Regions from separate parts of the Sporosarcina sp. P3 genome, predicted to be linked through region 1. Evidence: riboswitches for the same ligand, from Rfam matches in the RefSeq annotation. Region 1 holds a riboswitch; each other region holds the start of a gene.
The links. A riboswitch is a leader RNA that binds a small molecule or an ion and turns the genes downstream of it on or off. The one in region 1 is predicted to bind thiamine pyrophosphate.

Region 1 (4,906 bases):
CCTCCATGAATAGCCGCTGAAGATATAAAATAGTATTCCGTATAAAACAGCTTGTGAGATAGCAAAAGGTACACTTTGATTTACAAGCGTAATAATCAAGAATGCAAAAAATACGATGAATTTTAACGCGGGATTGACTCGGAATAACCAGGTCTTGCGTTTAGGTGTGAACCAATTGAACATTCTTCGCACCTCCTGCTTCATTAGCTGTATGCAATACGCCATCTATTACAGTCCAAACGGCTGTGGCGAAGCTCTTTACAATTTCCGTGTCGTGCGTAATCATCAAAATGGTCATACCTTCAGTGCGCAACTGTTCTAGCTTCTCAAGAATGGCGAATGTGTTTCGCGCATCTTGACCGAAAGTAGGCTCATCAAGCAACAAGATATCTGTATCAGGAGTAAGCGCAGTTGCTACACTCAGACGCCGCTTTTGACCCGTCGATAGCTGATAAGGATGACGGGAAACAGAATCAGGCAAGTTAAATAATTGTATCAATTCCATCGCATAACGATCGGCATCTGCTTTTGGCATACCGTGCAAAGATACGGTTAACTCTTCCTTAATTGAGTTCGTCACAAATTGTAGTTCAGGGTTTTGAAAGACGAGTGACATACCTTTCGGGAGTTGGCGCTTCTTCTTTTTCCACACAATGGGTACGTCGTTTACTTCGTAGATACCGTCAGTCCGAAGTAATTGCATGAGTGATAAGAGCAATGTACTTTTACCAGAGCCATTTTCTCCGACAATCGTAATCCAGTCACCAGCCTGTACGGTCGCCTGTTTGACAGAAATTTTCTTCACTCGACCACGATAGCCGTGAAAGTCTTGAATCTGAAGTTTCTCTTGATATGCAACTGCTTGACGATTTCTCAACATCGATTGAAATGTTTCGGACATTTTATATTCTTCCCATACACCGGGGTACCAAATGCCGTAACGTTCCAGTTCTTCCTGGAAGTTTGCGAAGATCTCTTTAGGTGAACCGTCTGCGATCATGTCACCGTGATCATTAAACAGCACAACGCGATCTACCCAGTCCGCAATCAAATCAATTTTATGCTCCACGATGATTACGGTTTTATCGGCAGTAGCTTCTTTAATAGAAGTCCAAATTTGTTGCGTGCCTTCCGGATCTAGTAATGCAGATGGTTCATCTAGAAATAACACGTCAGGTTCTAGTAATAAAACAGAAGCCAATGCTAACCGCTGCTTCATACCTTGAGACAGTTCATTGATAGACGTATGGGGGTCTTTTACATGCAAGTCTACACGGTTCAATACTTCTTCAATAAGAGGTGCCATTTCTTCACGCGGCACATGAAGATTTTCTAACACGAATGCGAGTTCTTCATCTACATAGGTCATGCAGAACTGTGTATCCGGGTCTTGGAAAACAAACCCCCATGAGTCAGGTAACTGAATCTCTTTTGCTTTCATTGGCAGTTCGATAGAATTTGGTATAATCCCGCTCAATACTTGGAGTAAAGTAGATTTCCCACAACCGCTAGGACCCAGCATGAGAACTTTTTCACCAGGCTGAACAGAGAAGGAGAAATCTTTAAAAAGCAAAGCATCTTCTCCTGGAAACTTTAGCCGTAAATCGGTAACGCCGATGTTATTCATAGTTGGATCATTCCTCCGCGTTTACTGATCAAGCAACGTATATTCTTTCTTATCAACAGGTCGAATTAACGACGTCACGCCTGTTGCTTCTAGCGCTCTTACAATAAGTACAGCGAAAATACCCGTAAAGATGAATGCGCTGATTGCACGTAATCCATATTTCACAATGAGTGCCCATGTTTCGAGTGCAGCATACCCATAAATTAAATCAAGACCAAAACTTGCAAGGCATGAAGCAATTCCAGCTAGCCCAGCAATTAAAATGGAATAGCGTTTATAACGAAATGCGGCGAATAGTAATTCTGCAGCCAGTCCTTGTACGAATCCGTACATTAATACTTCAATACCATGACCAGCAAATGCAGACAATGAAGCCCCTGCAAGACTTGCGATGAGTGCAGTACCAGGCTTCCGCAATAATAAAAAGGCGAACGGCCCTACCATGAACCACATACCGTAAAGCAATTGACGCGCGACAGGCATGATCGGTTTTATGACAGTATATAAATCATCCCAAAACTTCATCAACACTCCAAAGACCACGCCAATCATGATGGTGATCAATAAATCGGTAAACTTTAACTTCTTCAAATTCTTCCACTCCCTCTTATTTTACTATACGAAAAAGCCGTCTGAAGAGCAGACGGCCGAGGAAGGAAAGAGATTCCTGTATAAATTCCATCGATCACGCTCTCTACGCTGGCATTACCCAGATCAGATTAACGGTCAGCAGTGGATCGATCTGCTATCTCAGCCTGATTCTCTCAAGCACCCGTACGGACAATTATGTAAGCAGTCCTATTATACAGCACTCCAATTTGTCTGGCAACCACTTCAAAAAGTAGATGGCGTGCTAATGACAATGCGAGTTAATTTCGTTACAGTTTGTTGAAATCCTGATATACTAATAGGATATAAATTGATCCTAATCGCGTGCAATATACGAATTTAAATAGAGTTAAAGGAGTTTTTACATGACGAAACATATAGCGTTCATTGACGTAGAAACTACAGGTATGAGAGCAGAGGCAAGCGATGTAATTGAATTTGGTGTCATGCTTGGCGAATATGATAATAACCGGATCGTTCGGGTGTCCGATGAGTATTGTGAGTTTCAAGAGCCGTTCTATTCTATAACGCCGATGATCACAAAACTAACTGGCATCACCGATCAGATGGTAAGGGGAAAGTCGCTCGACATGGACAGAATTCTATCCATACTTGATCGGGCAGACGGAATTGTGGCGCATAATGCTTCATTTGACAGAGGCTTTGTCAGTAGACTATTACCGGAAACTCTCGACATGGACTGGTATTGTTCTGTCAGACAAATTAAATGGAAAAATTATGGCTTTGAGAATGGTAAGCTTCAACAATTACTAAGAGCGCATCGGATTCAAGTACAGAACGCACACAGGGCACTTGATGATGCGAAAAACTTAGCATTGCTACTGAACTCATCGAATCCGAACCTTGAGGATGATACGTTTATATCCTACCTGTTGAATAAAGCACCAATGAAAAAACCATCTAGATCTAGATTTTAATTACAAAGTGAGGGATACCAGGATAGTAATATACCTGGGTATCCTTTTTGTGTGGAGAAAATTTCATTTACACGACCATAAGTATGGAATGTGCATAGTTTTTCCACATGTATCAGCTATACTACCCTTGATGACAATAGATAAAGGGGATATTTAGATGAGTAGAAAAAAGCAAGTTGTTATATTCTCATTGTGTGCATTATTGATCAGTGGATGCAGTAGTGATGTGCAATCGAATGAACAGAGTAATGAACATATGATGAACCAGACTAGCAATGAACAGCATTCTATGATGGATGGTTCGACAATGGGTAATGGACATATGAGCCATGATAATGTAGTAAGATTAAAAGATTCGACTGGTGAGAATGAAATAAACATCCCACCCTTATTAACTAGTGAAACGACAGTAGGTACCGAATATACTGTTAAGGCACAAAAGGGAAGCGTGAATATACTTGATAATGTGACTACAGAAACTTTAGGATATAACGGAGATTTATTAGGACCTGTTCTACAATTTACAAAAGGTGAAACTGTAAAAATAAATACGATAAATGAATTAGATGAAGAAACAACATTTCATTGGCATGGTTTAGAAGTGTCTGGCGAAGCAGATGGCGGACCACATAAAACACTCAGTCCAGGTGAAGAAGAGACAATAGAATTTGAAGTCACACAAGAGGCGGCTACTTTATGGTTTCATCCCCATCCAGAGGGCAAGACATCTGAACAAGTATATAAAGGCTTAGCAGGACTGATTTATATTGAAGATTCTAATTCAGCCGAGTTAGAAATTCCTAAACAATATGGAGAGAATGACATTCCTTTAGTTTTCCAAGACCGGATTTTCGATGACCAACATCAATTAGATTATAAAGCTGTGATGAATGAGGATGGGACGATAGGTGATACATTATTAGTTAACGGCACAGTAAATCCCGTATTAAAAGTAGGGAAAGAACAAGTGCGTCTTCGCTTGCTGAACGGATCGAATGCGAGGAACTTCACATTCAAGCTAAATACGGGTGAATCGTTTGTTCAAATCGCGACAGATGGCGGCTTTTTGAATGAACCCGTCACATTGAACGAAGTTACCTTGACACCAGCAGAACGAGCAGAAATTATCATTGATTTTTCACAGCTCAATTCGCTAAATGATTTATCATTAATTAATGAAGATGGATCCATCCTTCTACCGTTTGAAGTATTAGATCAAGAGGTAGCGAGTACACAAGCAGTGAAACAGTTGAATGAGTTTTCTGTGACAGATGAAGAAAAAGCTATGCCGGTCACAAAAAACATTGAACTGTTTGGCATGATGGATCATGTGACAATCAATGGAAAGAAATTCGATCCTCAAAGAATTGATTTCACACAAGAGCAAGGTGTCACTGAGGTGTGGGAAATCTACAATAAGAAAGATATGATGGGTGGTATGATTCATCCATTCCATATTCACGGTACACAATTTAAAATACTCTCAAGAGATGGTGTGGAACCAAAGGAAAACGAAAGAGGTTGGAAAGACACTGTTTCTGTTCATCCGGGAGAAAAAGTGAAAATCGCTATACAATTCAAACATAAAGGTGTCTATATGTTCCATTGTCATATTTTAGAACATGAAGACAATGGAATGATGGGACAAATAGAAGTAAAGTAAAAGTAATAGACCGACTTTTCGTTGTTTAATTGATTAATATGCATCCGATGGAAAGCAAAGAGTATTTGG
Region 2 (4,906 bases), on a different contig from region 1:
ACGCGATCAATAGAAGTATCTGCAAAATCCAAACCTTTATCGATCATCTGTAGTTTCGAATAAATATCTGGAATGTCATATTCTAATTGATAAATTAAATCACGTAGCTTTTCGATATTCCCACGATTGTCTTCCAGTTCTACACCTAGATTATTGAATACTTTGATGACCGCTTCATTCGCTTGTTCGACGAATGTTTTATCGATATTTTCTACTATCGCAGAAGCGCCTTTACCCGCTACTTTCGGGGAAATTGCATTGATTTTTTCATTGATATAATAATCCAATGTTGGCTTCTTCATATCGTCGGTGACGACACTGCTTAAATTCTCCGAGAAGTCTTTCGGAATGATGATTGCAGCATAATAATCTCCGTGCTTCACGCCTGTCAACGCTTCATCTTTCGTTACGAACTGCCAGCCGAGATCATCGTTAGTGGTCAGCGAGACAATCACTTCATCTCCGACATTGAATTCTTTGTCTTCGATCTTCGCCCCTACATCTTCACTGACGATCGCGACTTCTACGCCTTTCGTATTGGAATATGGGTCCCACGAAGCGAGGATGTTCATCCAAGCATAAAGGGAAGGAAGAAACGCAATGGCCGCAATGACAATGATTGCTGCTTTATTTTTGAAAATATTCCGAAGATCCCGTCTGACTATAAACCAAATTTTATTCATTTCACATAAACCCTCACTCTATATTCCATCATCCGCACATCACACTAACAAACTGGAGAAGATCGTATCGTTCAAAACGTCCGTGATTTGCTCTTCTGTCAATTGTTCATCATGCGTTTTTGACCAATCATTAACTAGCGCTACATAAGATTTGAATAAAAGATACGCAATCAGCTCGCTGTTACACGGCTTTAGTTCACCTTTTGCGACGCCTCGCTCAATTTTCCCAGCAATGAATTTCACTATTTCCTTCTCTATAGTAGTTAACACATCTCCCACGGCAGGTGTACGCAATTCTTTTTCCTCTTCAATCAATTTAATGAATAACTGATGTGTTTCGCGAAATTTCAGCAGTTGCATAATGCGCGCATGGGCATTCTCTTGAAAAGACGCACCTTCCTTAGCTGTGCGCTCAGAGAGGTCTTTCATTTCTTCAACCATTTTCCAAACAATCGAATGAAATAACTCTTCTTTATTCGAGAAAAATGTATAGATTGTGCCCTTACCCACGTTCGCAATCTTCGCTACTTGATCCATCGTAGTTGCTTTATATCCGAACATCGAAAATGATTTTTCAGCCGCCAACATAATTTCTTCTCTGCGATCCATTATGACACTTCCTTCAAAAAGTGACCGAAATACCATTTCGGTCTGTTAGTCATTATATTACACAGGTTATCCATTAAATGCAACAGGATTGCTGATTCGTAATAAGGTTGGGACTGAACAGAAAATATTTTTTAGAGTAACAGAGTGTACCCGAACGGAGAAAGGCCGACTCCTGAGGGATCAGCGTGCGTCCTGAGACCCTGGACAGGTGCCTTAATTTCTGCAAAGTACACAGAAATACGGCAAAGCGAACCCTACGTTGTTCGCTTGGCTCAAGCCACGCCCCTCGGAAAGCGTGCCTCTCGGAGTGCAGGGAAACGGGGTGAGATAGTTATGTCCCAGCCTCTTAGAATATTTACTAAATTGACATTGACTACTTTACTAGTCTATGTAACGATAAGAGAAGGAACAACACTAGGGGTGCTTTTGCTGAGAGAGGCGTTCGCCTTAACCCTTGAACCTGCTCTAGATAATGCTAGCGGAGGGAAGTGGACATATGACGGATTTAGGCCGAACTATGCAACCGCTTCGAACAGAGAAGGGGTTTTTTTGTATATACTTTTTGAAGAAATGAGAAGTGGTAACCATATGACTACTAAAGTTTTAGAGTTCACAAATGTATCTTTTCATTATCAAGCAACCAATGCTTCGAAACCAACTGCGATTTTTGATCAAGTCGACTGGCATGTAAATGAAGGCGAATTCGTCAGCATCATTGGACCGAGCGGGTACGGAAAAAGCACGTTATTCCGACTGGTCACCGGTCTTGAGAATCCCGACAATGGGGAGATTTCATTGAACGGAGAAGTGACGACGAAGCGATTAGGCAAAGTCGGCTATATGCCGCAGCAAGACTTGCTGATGCCTTGGCGAACGATTCTTGAAAACGTCCGACTACCGTTAGAACTTCAAGGCGGTAAACCGTCTGCCAATCAGATCATTCAACTCCTCACTGACTTCGGACTCGCAGGCGAAGAAAACGCTTATCCTGGGAATTTATCAGGCGGGATGCGACAACGGGTTTCATTTTTACGAACGATCTTGACCGGCTCCAATATTTTACTACTGGACGAGCCATTTAGCGCGCTCGATGCGATCACACGGCTAACCATGCAAGAATGGTTGATCGATCAATGGCAAAAGCTCGATAAAACGATCGTGTTCATCACGCATGATATCGACGAAGCTTTATTTCTGTCCGATCGCATTTTTGTACTCGCCGACAAACCGGTACAGACGATTCGCGAAGTCATCGTGCCTCTTAGCCGACCACGCACTATGCGGGACTTGGCACAGCCAGAACTGTTGAAACTGAAAGAGCAACTTATTAGTGAGCTTCGTTCGGGGGCGCGACTATGAAGAAGATCACTTCATACAGTTGGTCTATACTTTTCGTTGCCATCTTACTCGGTGTATGGGAAATTAGCGCTCGTCTTTACGACAAAAGCTTTCTCTTCCCATCTCCTTCAGCGATTTTAATTCGATTATGGGAGCTGAAAACGGAGCTATTTATCCACCACTTACCTCCGACAGCTTTAACCATTTTCATTGGATTATCGATTTCAATCCTAATCGGATCCACACTGGCGATTGCGATGTATAGTAAGAAACCTATCGAGCAGGCGTTTTACCCTATCCTAATCGCGTCGCAAACGATCCCCATCATTGCGCTCGCACCGATTTTCGTTTTATGGTTCGGCTACAGCATTTGGAGTAAAGTCGCAGTCACCGTACTCATCACATTTTTCCCGATTACCGTTAGTGTTTTCGACGGCTTACGCTCATCAGATAAAAACTTACGGGAATTAATGCGAACAATGGGTGCATCCGCAAAAGACATTTTCTATAAATTAGATCTCCCTTCCGCTTTGCCATCTTTCTTCTCTGGACTCAAAGTAGCGGTCACATTGAGCGTGATCGGTGCGGCCATTGGGGAATGGCTAGGGGCTCAGGCAGGACTTGGATATTTTAGCAGAAGAATGATGACGCAATTTGACAGTGCTGCTGTATTCGCACCGATCGTCTTGCTTTCTGCGGTTGGCATTATCTTCTTTCTACTCATCGTTGTATTGGAAAAACACTTTTTACAATGGAGGAATCATCAATGAAAAAACGTCTGTTTCTAAGCATCACTTTTCTTCTTGTACTGCTAGCTGGGTGCAATACTGATAAGACTCCCGTAGCCGACGAAGAGACACCGAACAATGAAATGAAAAAAGTTAGCATCATGCTCGACTGGTATCCGAATGCAGTACATAGCTATATTTATGTAGCCCAGGAAAAAGGCTATTTCAATGAAGAGAACGTGGAAGTGGACATACAATTTCCTGCCAATCCGACTGACCCAATGAACTTGACCGCAGCAAGAAAAGTGACTCTTGGACTGTATTACCAACCGGATGTCATTTTAGCGCAAGCAAACGAGGGCATTCCAATTAAAGCCATCGCTTCCATTGTACGAGAGCCACTAAATTACACCGTCATGCTAGAGGAAAGTTCGATTCAATCACCTAAAGATCTTGAAGGCAAAACAATTGGCTATCCAGGGATTCCACTAAACGAGTCTCTGATTAAAACGATGGTTACGAATGATGGCGGCGATTATGACAAAGTGAATATGATCGACGTTGGATTTGAATTGGAATCTTCACTCGTTTCAAAACGCGTGGATGCCGTGACCGGAACGTTTATTAACCACGAAGTGCCTGTCATGAGCTCGAAAGGCTTCAAAACACGCTACTTTAATCCAGTAGACTATGGCGTGCCGAATTATAGTGAAATCGTATTGTTGACGAGTGATGATACATGGGACAAAGAACAAGACGCAATCCAGGCTTTCTGGCGGGCAGCGCAAAAAGGGTATGAATTTATGAAAGAACAGCCCGAAGAAGCTCTTGACCTCTTGCTAAACAACCAAGATCAAGCGAACTTCCCGTTAGACAAAGCAATTGAAACCGAAAGTCTGAATGTATTATTGCCAAAAATGGATACAGACGGTGAAGCATTTGGTACGCTTGATGAAACATCTTGGGAAGAAGTGCGGGACTGGCTACATGAAATGGAATTGATCAAGACGAAACCTGAAGTAGACGATATGATCCTAGACGTCAGCACAGGTGAAATGTTTTCTAAAATAACGAACTAATATACAGAAAGAGCTATTGCGGAAGTCTCTATGACTCATCGCAATAGCTCTTTTCGATTATATGGAATTAGCGAGGCGATACCGTAAACTTCACGGCAAATGATTTTTTCATTGCCACGCCTTTTTTATTCTGCAACCCTTGATCTACACGTAAATAATGAACTCCCGGTTGCCAGTCTGTAGTGGGGGTAATGAATAATTGCGTACGATCTTCAAAATTCACTTTCGCTGTAAAGCTTTCAATACGTTCTGTGCTATTTGGCGAACGCGTAATATAAATATGTCGAGCATAGTCTTTTCCAAGTTGCAAATCGCTAGTAAATTTGACCTTGAATACTTTACTCGGTTGTGCATTCAGTTCTGGAAAATCGCCCTTGAACTCATTTGGCGGAATGGTTGTAGAAACAGCCGGCAATGCAAGGCTCAGTTTCTCTAAATTTACTACTCCTGCGCCAAAATAAATATCTTT
Region 3 (4,906 bases), on a different contig from region 1:
ACGAACGCGAACTCACCGCCAGAGTGCGTGTGGCATTACGGCGTACAGGGGACGAAACTCAATCGAAGACGATTCATGAAGGTCCATTTACTCTTGACTTGGAGTCCTATTCCATCCTATATGACACGCAGGAAGTTCGTCTTACATTAAAGGAATTCTATATTATAGAAGCAATGATGACCCGGCCCAATCGGACGTTCACACGAGAAGATTTGCTTCAAGTAGCATGGGAATATGACACATATACAGAAGTTCGGACTGTTGATTCGCATATTCGAAATTTACGGGATAAGTTGAGGAAGTCGAATTTTCCTATAGAGGAAATTTTGGTGACAGTTTGGGGGATCGGCTATAAGTGGAGATAATTACATAACACGCTTTAACGATAGAAAAGGCTACTTTCCACGAATGAATGGAGAGTAGCCTTTTCTTTATGGATCGGTTCGAGCAACTTCTTTTGCATTGTTATACATGAGATTGTCCTATAGCAGCAAATTCGAATGATTTTTTATTAATTACGCAAAATAACATACACTAAATATGCAACGTACGCTAGAACTAGCATGAGACCTTCACGCTTACCAATCCTGAAGCCAGTTCTAGCGAATACCAACAATATGAACGTCAATGCAATCATAATAATCACATCGATAAATACTTTATCGTTCACTGCAATGGGCGTAATGACAGAGGAAGCGCCGAGAACAAATAGGATGTTAAAAATATTGCTCCCGACAATGTTTCCTAAAGCGATTTCACTTTCCTTTTTCAAAGCAGCTGAAATCGACGTAACCAATTCGGGTAGAGAAGTACCGATTGCGATGATTGTCAGACCGACCAACGTTTCACTCATGCCAAGAGAATAAGCGATTTTCGTAGCATTATCGACAACTAAATCTCCTCCGAATATAATCGCAGCCAATCCGACTAGAGTAATGAGTATATTCTTCCCCCACTTCACGTTCCCTGTCGCTTGTGTAAGCGTGGCATTTTGACGGCTTCTGAGGCCAAGTTCAATCACATAATACATAAAGATCGAAAGGAATATTAAGAAAATCATTCCATCACTACGCGTGATTACATTGCTGCTGAAGCCTTGCAGTGCCATATCACTCATCAATACTAACATCACTATACTTGCTAATAATGTGAATGGAATCTCTTTACGGATCGTTTCGCTTTGTACCTTCAACGGGAACAAAAATGCCGCTATGCCGACAACCATAGTAATATTAAATATATTACTTCCCACTACGTTCCCGACAGAAACGTCCGCATTTCCGCCTAATGCGGCTATAATACTGACCGTTGCTTCGGGTGAGCTCGTTCCGAGTGCTACAATCGTGAGCCCGATTAAAATAGGTGGGATTTGCAGCAGCCTTGCGATATTGGAAGAACCATCTACAAAAAAGTCGGCTCCCTTGATCAATAATACAAATCCAATAATGAGTAAAACATAGATCATGTAGTTGTTACCTCCTCCATAGGAATAAAATGATTAATTAGCTGTATGTAAGTAGGTCATGTCTAGCATAAAATAATTGGTTCAAATCCTGCATACTTGATGCACTTCATGACAAGCACAATGATGAATATTACAATATGTATTTGACTCTACATCTCCATTGCAATCATCCTGTCCAGTCACTCATATTTTATACGATGTACACTCTTCACCAGGAATCCTCCCTTCTATTATTTTTTCATTTTGATTATCTCACGTCATCACTACTTATGCATCCTACAAGTCATGCACATGAATCTACTTCCCAACTCTACTTGCTCTTTTAAGTGGTAGTAAAAAGATTTTATTAAAATAGCCTGTGCATTGAACCAGTTCTACAAACCAGATCTTCCTGATCTTACATTTCTACTTCCTTAAATAACATGGGTATCATGTAAATAACGGTATCTATGGAATTTATAAGTATAAAAACTCTTTAAAAGTTAGATAAGATATGATAGACTATCCCTGTTCACACAATTAAATACTATAACTAGGGGTGTCCAACGTAATTGGACTGAGATGGAATGATAGTACACGCATTCCGGACTCTTTGGACCTGATCTGGCTCGTACCAGCGTAGGGAAGTTTTCATTTTATCAGCGACGCGTATTTTTGCGTTTTGAAGACCAGGTCCTATTTATGGAACTGGTCTTTTTTGTTGCCGATTCCCTTTCCTTGAACCGAGTCATGTCACCCCTCAAAAGGAGACGATGACAACATGCAAGAGAAGAAAGAAGAAATCCAGATCCATGAATGTTTTCCGGCCAGTAGAAAGGTTTACGTACAAGGAAGTCGTCCAGACATACTCGTACCGATGCGCGAAATTGAGCTATCACCGACTCTAACTGATCAAGGCGAAATAGCGAATGAACCTTTCCGTGTTTATGATACAAGCGGGAAATATACGGAAGCAGGTTATCAAGTAGATATTAAAAAAGGACTTCCAATGATCAAAAAGAACTGGATAGTGGAACGAAATGATGTAGAAGAATATGACGGCAGACAAGTGAAGCCACAGGATAATGGCTATCGTTCAATGGAACACATGCAAAAAGATGCAGAATTTCCATTGTTGAAACGAAAACCATTACGAGCAAAAAAAGGCATGAATGTTACGCAAATGCATTATGCGCGCAAAGGTATTATTACACCTGAAATGGAGTTTATTGCCATCCGTGAAAATGTGACGCCTGAACTTGTACGGGATGAAGTAGCGAGAGGACGGGCAATTATCCCGTCTAACATTAACCATCCAGAAGCGGAACCGATGATTATCGGAGGTAAATTCCATGTGAAAATTAATGCGAATATCGGAAATTCTGCTGTCTCCTCATCCATTGCTGAAGAGGTAGAAAAGATGACATGGGCTACACGTTGGGGCGCAGACAACATCATGGATTTATCAACCGGAAAGAACATTCACACAACACGTGAATGGATCATTCGCAACTCCCCTGTTCCAGTGGGTACGGTTCCATTATACCAAGCGTTGGAAAAAGTAAATGGCAAAGTCGAGGACCTCTCATGGGAAGTATTCCGCGACACATTGATCGAGCAGGCAGAGCAAGGTGTCAGCTACTTTACAATCCATGCGGGTGTTCTGCTCCGTTATATTCCCATGACCATTCATCGCGTGACTGGAATTGTCTCACGAGGTGGTTCTATTATGGCCCAGTGGTGTATGTTGCATCATAAAGAAAGCTTTCTGTACACACACTTTGAAGATATATGTGAAATTATGAAACAGTACGATATTGCCTTTTCATTAGGAGATGGATTACGTCCCGGCTCCATTGCTGATGCCAATGACGAGGCACAATTCGCTGAACTTGAAACACTTGGAGAACTTACAAGAATTGCTTGGACCCATGATGTGCAAGTCATGGTAGAAGGTCCAGGACATGTGCCTATGCATTTAATTAAGCAAAACGTTGATAAGCAAATGGAGATATGCCAAGAAGCACCTTTCTATACACTCGGTCCTTTGACGACAGATATTGCTCCTGCCTACGATCACATCACATCCGCTATTGGTGCGGCTATGATCGGTTGGTTCGGGACGGCCATGTTATGCTATGTAACGCCTAAAGAACATCTCGGTTTACCGAATAAAGATGATGTACGTGAAGGCGTCATAACGTATAAAATCGCAGCCCATGCAGCTGATTTAGCAAAAGGCCATCCGAATGCACAAAAACGCGATGACGCTTTATCAAAAGCCCGTTTCGAATTCCGTTGGAGAGATCAATTTAATTTAAGTTTGGATCCTGAACGCGCGATGGAATATCATGATGAAACGTTACCGGCTGAAGGAGCAAAAATCGCTCACTTCTGTTCGATGTGTGGACCCAAGTTTTGCAGTATGCGAATTTCACACGACATTAGAAAATATGCAGATGAAAACAGTTTAGAAGAGAAGTTAGCACTGGAAAAAGGCATGAAGGAGAAGGCTGAAGAATTTAAAAAATCCGGTGCTGAAATCTATCTATAATGAGGAGTGAATGGAGTTATGACAACTGAACAGTTAATTCATCAGATCTCTGTAAAACGCCGAAGTCTTCATCAGTTAGAAGAACAGTTGGCTCTCTTGCAAAAACAGTGCATTCACGACTATACAGAAACCGTAACGTATAGGAAATGTATGAAATGCTTGAAGATCGAGAGTGTCCATTATTAATACATGTCTCGCTTTCTAAAAAACTCATCGGGAGTGCGACTTACTATAGGTTTCAATTCACGTTATTCATAACACAATCTCTTGTACCTGTTGTGCTATTAAAGCTTGCTTTCATGTCGACACAATAAAAATGACCCACCTTATCTCATTTAAAAATGTGGACTGAGGTGGGTCAATTTTATATAAATAATAGGTTTTGAAAGTATAAATCTATAAATTTATTCCATTACTGTAAAACAATTAATCAAACTCTTCGTATTCATTCGGGTGCTGCCCTTCGACTCTTCCCGCTTCGCCTTGATCCAACGAATCAATCTGCTTCATATCTTCTGCAGTCAATTCAAAGTCCAATACATCCAGGTTGGCTGTTTGATGGTCATAGTTTGATGATTTTACGACCGTTAGAATATCATTCTGTAGATTCCAACGAATAATAATTTGTGCTGGTTCCTTGTTATATTTTTTAGCAATCGAAACAATTGTTTCATTTTCTAATACGTCATTTAATTCACGACCTAAAGGACTCCAAGCTTCTGTTACGATGCCGAGACTCTTATTGTATTCCACTACGTCGTTATTGTTAAAATACGGATGACGTTCAATTTGATTAGTAGCGGGCGTCACACCTGTTTCTTCAATGATACGGTCAAGATGTTCCGGTAAGAAATTAGATACACCGATTGTCTTAATTAGTCCGAATTTCTGTGCGTCGACTAACGCTT

Region 2: another riboswitch for thiamine pyrophosphate. It lies ahead of CSV61_RS07490 (ABC transporter ATP-binding protein); the one in region 1 lies ahead of CSV61_RS14175 (ECF transporter S component).
Region 3: another riboswitch for thiamine pyrophosphate. It lies ahead of thiC (phosphomethylpyrimidine synthase ThiC); the one in region 1 lies ahead of CSV61_RS14175 (ECF transporter S component).

Annotation. Positions count from the first base shown of each region.
Region 1 covers NZ_PDZE01000013.1:60,094-64,999, forward strand. Annotated here, with positions in the region: gene CSV61_RS14165 (energy-coupling factor transporter transmembrane component T family protein) at 1-183, opposite strand, end outside; gene CSV61_RS14170 (ABC transporter ATP-binding protein) at 161-1,627, opposite strand; gene CSV61_RS14175 (ECF transporter S component) at 1,649-2,218, opposite strand; TPP riboswitch at 2,302-2,413, opposite strand; gene CSV61_RS14180 (exonuclease domain-containing protein) at 2,602-3,174, shown strand; gene CSV61_RS14185 (multicopper oxidase family protein) at 3,332-4,837, shown strand.
Region 2 covers NZ_PDZE01000004.1:298,221-303,126, forward strand. Annotated here, with positions in the region: gene CSV61_RS07480 (YhgE/Pip domain-containing protein) at 1-683, opposite strand, end outside; gene CSV61_RS07485 (TetR/AcrR family transcriptional regulator) at 723-1,292, opposite strand; TPP riboswitch at 1,699-1,796, shown strand; gene CSV61_RS07490 (ABC transporter ATP-binding protein) at 1,881-2,651, shown strand; gene CSV61_RS07495 (ABC transporter permease) at 2,648-3,400, shown strand; gene CSV61_RS07500 (ABC transporter substrate-binding protein) at 3,397-4,437, shown strand; gene CSV61_RS07505 (S8 family peptidase) at 4,505-4,906, opposite strand, start outside.
Region 3 covers NZ_PDZE01000001.1:354,430-359,335, forward strand. Annotated here, with positions in the region: gene CSV61_RS01760 (response regulator transcription factor) at 1-365, shown strand, start outside; gene CSV61_RS01765 (calcium/sodium antiporter) at 512-1,465, opposite strand; TPP riboswitch at 1,990-2,107, shown strand; gene thiC (phosphomethylpyrimidine synthase ThiC) at 2,226-3,998, shown strand; gene CSV61_RS01775 (aldo/keto reductase) at 4,425-4,906, opposite strand, start outside.